Linked DNA regions of Anaeromyxobacter diazotrophicus. The main gene of each other region encodes a partner of the protein of the gene in region 2 in a complex. Links are inferred from orthologs where the notes say so. Each region holds a gene or a part of one and is shown on either strand. Other genes may lie near its edges.

Evidence for each region. Proteins that work in one complex are often made in the same cells at the same time.
Region 1: the proteins of HWY08_RS11500 (region 2) and HWY08_RS13245 are in contact, whole or in part, in a cryo-EM structure (PDB 7NYH), measured with the Escherichia coli proteins. The link is inferred for Anaeromyxobacter diazotrophicus from one-to-one orthologs.

The regions. Positions count from the first base shown.
Region 1 is NZ_BJTG01000006.1:61,288-64,123, forward strand. What follows is about bases 85-2,774. They hold HWY08_RS13245 (NADH-quinone oxidoreductase subunit A), read left to right. Parts: upstream 85-1,090; coding sequence 1,091-1,459; downstream 1,460-2,774. Other genes in these bases: nuoB (NADH-quinone oxidoreductase subunit NuoB), read right to left, coding at 85-390; HWY08_RS13240 (NADH-quinone oxidoreductase subunit A), read right to left, coding at 483-920; HWY08_RS13250 (NADH-quinone oxidoreductase subunit B), read left to right, coding at 1,459-2,013; HWY08_RS13255 (NADH-quinone oxidoreductase subunit C), read left to right, coding at 2,017-2,544; HWY08_RS13260 (NADH-quinone oxidoreductase subunit D), read left to right, coding at 2,561-2,774. In the rest of the region: more of nuoB, read right to left, coding at 1-84; more of HWY08_RS13260, read left to right, coding at 2,775-2,836. UniProt on the Escherichia coli protein: NDH-1 shuttles electrons from NADH, via FMN and iron-sulfur (Fe-S) centers, to quinones in the respiratory chain. The immediate electron acceptor for the enzyme in this species is believed to be ubiquinone.
Region 2 is NZ_BJTG01000005.1:56,159-59,229, reverse strand. The notes cover bases 49-2,973. They hold HWY08_RS11500 (NADH-quinone oxidoreductase subunit J family protein), read left to right. Parts: upstream 49-1,220; coding sequence 1,221-1,727; downstream 1,728-2,973. Other genes in these bases: HWY08_RS11485 (hypothetical protein), read left to right, coding at 2,576-2,973; HWY08_RS11490 (hypothetical protein), read left to right, coding at 2,188-2,562; nuoK (NADH-quinone oxidoreductase subunit NuoK), read left to right, coding at 1,730-2,032; nuoF (NADH-quinone oxidoreductase subunit NuoF), read left to right, coding at 49-1,219. Also shown: more of nuoF, read left to right, coding at 1-48; more of HWY08_RS11485, read left to right, coding at 2,974-3,071. UniProt on the Escherichia coli protein: NDH-1 shuttles electrons from NADH, via FMN and iron-sulfur (Fe-S) centers, to quinones in the respiratory chain. The immediate electron acceptor for the enzyme in this species is believed to be ubiquinone.

The sequences.
Region 1 (2,836 bases), on a different replicon or contig from region 2:
GATGACCTTGTCGACCCCCTTGCACACGGAGTACGAGGCCTGGAAGAGCCCGCCGCAGTTGGCGCAGGAGCCCATGGAGATGACGTACTTGGGCTCGGCCATCTGGTCGTAGAGCAGCTTGCAGCGCTCGGCCATCTTGTAGGTGAGCGTGCCGGCCACGATCATGAAGTCGGACTGGCGCGGGCTGGCGCGGAAGACGGCGCCGAAGCGGTCGAGGTCGGCGCGCGGGCCGCCGGTCTGCATGAGCTCGATGCCGCAGCAGGCGAGCCCGAAGAGCAGGTAGTGCAGCGAGTTGGTGCGCGCCAGGTTGATCAGGTCGTCGAGCTGGCTCGTGTGGCTCAGCAGGACGTCGCCGCCGATGCCGGCGTCCACCAGGTTGCTCGAAGCCATTGCGTCCGACTCTCCTCGCGACTGCGTGTGAGACGGAACGTCAGCTCCCCCCGGCCTCATTCCCCCGCGGGGCCCTGCGCTCGTAGATGCGATCAGGCAGCCTTCCGCGCGGCCGGCCGCTGCGCCGGGCGCTCGTCCAGCTCCGCCAGCTTCTTCACCCACTCCAGATCGCCGTGCACCCAGACCCAGGCCAGCCCGACGACCAGGATGCCGGTGAAGAGGAGCAGCTCGGCGAGCGCGATGAGGCCGGTGCGGGGGCTGAACGCCACCCACTCCTTGAAGACGGCCACCACCGGAAAGGTGAGGGCAATGTCGACCTCGAAGATCACGAAGACGAGGGCGACGAGATAGAACCGCGGATTGAAATTCATCCACGCGGTGCCGATGGGCTTCTCGCCGCACTCGTAGATGCTGGCCTTCGCCGCCTCGGGGAAGTTCGGCCGCAGGAAGCGCCCGGCCGTCAGGGCGATCGCCGCGAAGCCGATGGCCACCACAGCGAAGGCGAAGACCGCGCCGAATCCATAGCCCATCGGGTTCGCTCCCGGCGAAAGGCGTGCATGAAGGGAAAGGCGGGAGGCGGAATACCCCGCCCGGGCACAGTCTGTCAAGCGGGGGATTTCGTTTGACAATGATTACAGGTTGACGCAGGAAAGGGGGCGCACTCGCTCCTACGTTGGGCTCCTCCACGGGCAGGGAGACGATGACCCCCCTTCAAACTTATTTTCCACTCGCAGTCGCCTTCTTCATGGCCGGGCTCCTGGCGGTGGTCCTCGTCGGCGCGGCCACGCTCCTCGGCCCGCGGCACCCCAGCGCGGTGAAGTCGAGCGTCTTCGAGTGCGGCTCCGATCCCGTCGGCAGCGCGCGCGAGCGGTTTGGCGTGAAGTTCTACATGGTCGCCTTACTGTTCATCGTGTTCGACGTCGAGGCGGTCTTCGTCTATCCCTGGGCGGTCCTGCTCAAGGAGCTCGCCTGGCCGGGCTACGTCGCGATGGCGTTCTTCGCCTTCACGCTCGTCATCGGCCTGGCCTACGTGTGGAAGAAGGGCGCGCTCGACATGGAGAGCGACTAGTGGCTTCCGATCTCGACACGACCCCGGTCATCGCCACCCGCCGCGAGGAGGCGACCGGCTTCTTCCAGCGCATGGTCTCGAAGGGCCTCGGCTGGGCGCGGAAGAACTCCCTCTGGCAGTACCCGTACGTCACGGCCTGCTGCGGGATGGAGTACATGAGCGTCTCGTCGGCGCGCTACGACATCGCGCGCTTCGGCGCCGAGGTGCCGCGCTTCTCGCCGCGCCAGGCGGACCTGCTGCTGGTGGTGGGCACCATCAACTGCAAGCAGGCGCCCATCCTGAAGCGCGTCTACGAGCAGATGAGCGAGCCGAAGTGGGTCATCGCCTTCGGCGTCTGCGCCAGCTCCGGCGGCTTCTACGACAACTACGCCACGATGCAGGGCATCGACCGGGTCATCCCGGTGGACGTCTACATCCCGGGCTGCCCGCCGCGGCCGGAGCAGGTGCTCGACGGCCTGATGCTCCTGCAGCGCAAGATCCAGGACCAGCAGCACAAGCTCATCGACCGCGCCCAGGTGCCGACGCTCGCCCAGGGTGGCGGGGAGCGGAGGTAGCGCATGGCGAAGGCGGTGCTGGAGGCGCTGGCCGCGCGCTTCCCCGGCGACGTGTACGAGCCGTACGAGGGCGTGGGCGGCGACGACTGCATCTTCGTGCGCAAGAGCGAGATCGCGTCGGTGTGCCGGTTCCTCAAGACCGAGCCCGCGCTCGCCTTCAACATGGCGCCGTACATCACGGCGGTGGACTACCTCGGCGTCGAGCCGCGGTTCGAGGTGGTCTACAACCTGCTCTCGACCGTGCACAACCACCGGCTTCGCCTCAGGGTGAAGGTGCCCGAGGGCGACCTCGAGCTGCCGAGCGTGACCTCGGTGTGGCGCGGCGCCGACTGGTTCGAGCGCTACTGCTTCGACATGTACGGCCTCAAGTTCCGCGGCCACCCGGACCTGCGCCGGCTCCTCATGTACGACGAGTTCGTGGGGCACCCGCTGCGCAAGGACTATCCGCTCCGCGGGCGGCAGCCGCTCGTGAAGGAGCGCGAGATCGGCGACATCTTCCGCGGGCCGGGGCCCGCCGGGCGTGACGGTTAGCGAGGGCGCGACAGCGATGGCCACCGATTCCCACGGGATGGGCGGACGCGATCCGCAGGCGACGCCGGGCAGCTTCGGCGCGGGCGAGCCCGCGCGGCCGTTCGAGGGGCAGCACCACGCGCGGGGCTACGAGGGGGCGCTCGACGCGCCGCTCAAGGGCCGGCAGATGGTGGTGAACCTCGGCCCGAGCCACCCCGCCATGCACGGCGTCACCCGCGCCGTGGTCGCGCTCGAGGGCGAGACGATCGTCGAGATGAAGCTCGACATCGGCTTCCTCCACCGCGGCTTCGAG
Region 2 (3,071 bases):
CGCCCTGCCGCCCTCCGCCATCGTCGACGAGGTGAAGGCGTCGAACCTGCGCGGCCGCGGCGGCGCCGGCTTCGCCACCGGCCTCAAGTGGACCTTCCTCCCCAAGGACGTGCGGCCCCGTTACCTGACGGTGAACGCCGACGAGTCCGAGCCGGGGACGTTCAAGGACCGCTACATCATCGAGCACGAGCCGCACATGCTCATCGAGGGCATCGCCCTCACCTGCTGGGCCAACGACATCCACACGGCGTACGTGTACATCCGCGGCGAGTTCGCGCGGCAGGCGCGCATCCTCGAGGCGGCGCTGGCCGAGGCCTACCAGGCCGGCATCCTCGGGCCGAAGGTGCTCGGCAAGGACTTCGCGCTCGACATCCACGTGCACCGCGGCGCCGGCGCCTACATCTGCGGCGAGGAGAGCGCGCTGCTCGAGTCGCTCGAGGGGAAGAAGGGCTACCCCCGCCTCAAGCCGCCCTTCCCGGCGGTGGTGGGGCTCTACGGCAAGCCGACCATCATCAACAACGTCGAGACCATCGCCAACATCCCCTGGATCGTGGAGCACGGCGGCGCGGCGTTCGCGGCGCTCGGGGTGGGCAAGTCGGGCGGCACGCGCCTCTTCTGCGTCTCGGGCCACGTGAACCAGCCGGGCGTCTACGAGAAGCCGGTCCACTACAACCTGAAGAAGCTCATCATGGAGGACTGCGGCGGGATCGTGGGCGGCCGGAAGGTGAAGGCCGTCATCCCGGGCGGCAGCTCCTCGCCGGTGCTGACGGCCGACGAGATCGACGTCTCCTGCGAGTTCGACGCGCTCAAGGCGGCCGGCACCATGGCCGGCTCGGGCGGCGTCATCGTGATGGACGACTCGACCTGCATGGTCCGCGCGCTCTCCCGCATCTCCAAGTTCTACGCCGAGGAGAGCTGCGGCCAGTGCACGCCCTGCCGCGAGGGCACGCCGTGGATGGAGGCGCTCGTCCACAAGATCGAGCACGGCCACGGCCAGCCGGGCGACGTGGACAAGCTGGCCCAGATGGCGAACAACATCGGCGGCCAGACCATCTGCGCGCTGGGCGACGCCGCCGCCATGCCGGTGCAGAGCTTCGTGAAGAAGTTCCGCGCCGAGTTCGAGCGGCACATCACCGAGCGGCGCTGTCCGTTCGGCGATCACGCCTGGGGCAAGACGCAGGAGAGCCGCGACGCCGTCGTCGGCGGCATGAGGGCCTGACATGTCCGACACCGCCGAGATGGTGGTCTTCTGGATCTTCGCCGTGCCGCTCATCGCCGGCGCCGCCGGCGTGATCGTGGCGCGCAACCCGGTCAACGCCGCCATCAGCCTGGTGGTCTCGTTCTTCTTCCTGGCCGGCATCTACATCCTGCTCACCGCGCACCTGCTCGCCTTCCTGCAGGTGCTGGTCTACGCCGGCGCCATCATGGTGCTCTTCCTCTTCGTCATCATGCTGCTCACCACCAAGGACGAGGAGTACGCCCGCGGCCGGGTGAAGCTGATGCAGGTGGGGGGCGCCTTCGGCGCGCTGGGGGTGCTGGCGGTGGTGGTGAAGGCGGTGAGCGACCTCGGCCCGATGCCCATGCGGCTCGTCGGCCCCGAGTTCGGCACCGTCAAGGCGGTGGGGCGGCTGCTCTACACCCAGTACCTCCTGCCCTTCGAGGCGACCTCGCTGCTGCTCCTGGTCGCCATCGTGGGGGCGGTGGTGGTCGCGAAGCAGAGGATCTGACCATGGTCCCGGCCAACTACTACCTCGCCCTGGCGGCGGTCCTCTTCTCCATCGGCCTCGCCGGCGTGGTGGTGAAGCGCAACATGCTCGTCGTGTTCATGTGCATCGAGCTCATGCTCAACGCGGCGAACCTCACCTTCCTCGCCTTCTCGCGGCAGAGCGGGAACCTGAACGGCCACGCCATCGCCTTCTTCGTGATGGCGGTCGCCGCCGCCGAGGCGGCGGTCGGCCTCGCCATCGTCATCGCGGTGTTCCGCACCCGCGGCACGCTCAACGTGGACGAGGTCACGGCGCTCAAGAACTGAGGCCGCCGAGGCGGCGCTCGATCGCGACGCTCCGCCCCCTCCCGGGTCTCGAGCGGCGCGGCGATCCGACGCGGTCGCCGTTTCGCGTTGACGGACCGTGCGGTTCTTGCGACGCTCCGTTCCCTCACGCTGAGTCACGTGAGGGGGGGGGAGCCATGAAGCGCGTCCTGTTCGCGGTTGCCGCAGCCGCGGTCGTCGCCGTGTCGGGCCGGGCCTCCACGGCCAGCGCACAGGCCACGCCGCCCCCGCCCGTCGTCTTCACGGCCGTGGACGCGTTCTCCTACGACCCGTACGCGTGCAGGTTCACGGTCAGGGGCGTCGTGGACGGGGACCCCGCCGCCTCCGACAGGACCTTCGCCTACACCTGCGAGAGCACCACCAACCCCAACTACGAGCTGCGCCGGCGGCTCGAGTCCTGCGAGCGCCTCGCGCTCCTCGCCATGGCGAAGCCCGGCCAGCACGTGTTCCAGGTCACCCCGTACGTCAACTACTACTTCCCCGCCTGCAAGCTCACCCGCGTGAACCCGTAACCCGGCGCGCCGGATGCCGTCCGCCCGCCCGTCGCTCCTGGGCCTCCTCCTCCTCGTCGCGCTGGCCTGCGCCGCCGAGCCGCCGTCGCCCGCGACGGGGTCCGACGCGGGGGTCCCCGTCGGCGCCGGCGATCTCGACGGCGACCTCGTCGGCTCGGCCGACGACTGCGACGATCGCGATCCGAGCGTGTGGCAGGTCCGGATGCTCTACCGCGACCTCGACGGCGACGGACACGGGGCGGGCACGTCGGTCCCGGTGTGCACCGGCTATTACCTCCCCGCCGGCTACTCGCTCCTCGGCGACGACTGCGACGACGCCAATCCCGCCGCTTACAAGACGCGGCCGCTCTTCGCCGATCTCGACGGGGACGGCTTCGGGGCGGGTGATCCGGTCGAGGTGTGCGCCAGCGAAATGGCGACCCCGCCCGGCTACGCCGCGGTCGGCGGCGACTGCGCGCCGCGGGACCGGCTGCGCTGGCGCCTCCTGCCCTACGCTTTCCGCGACGCGG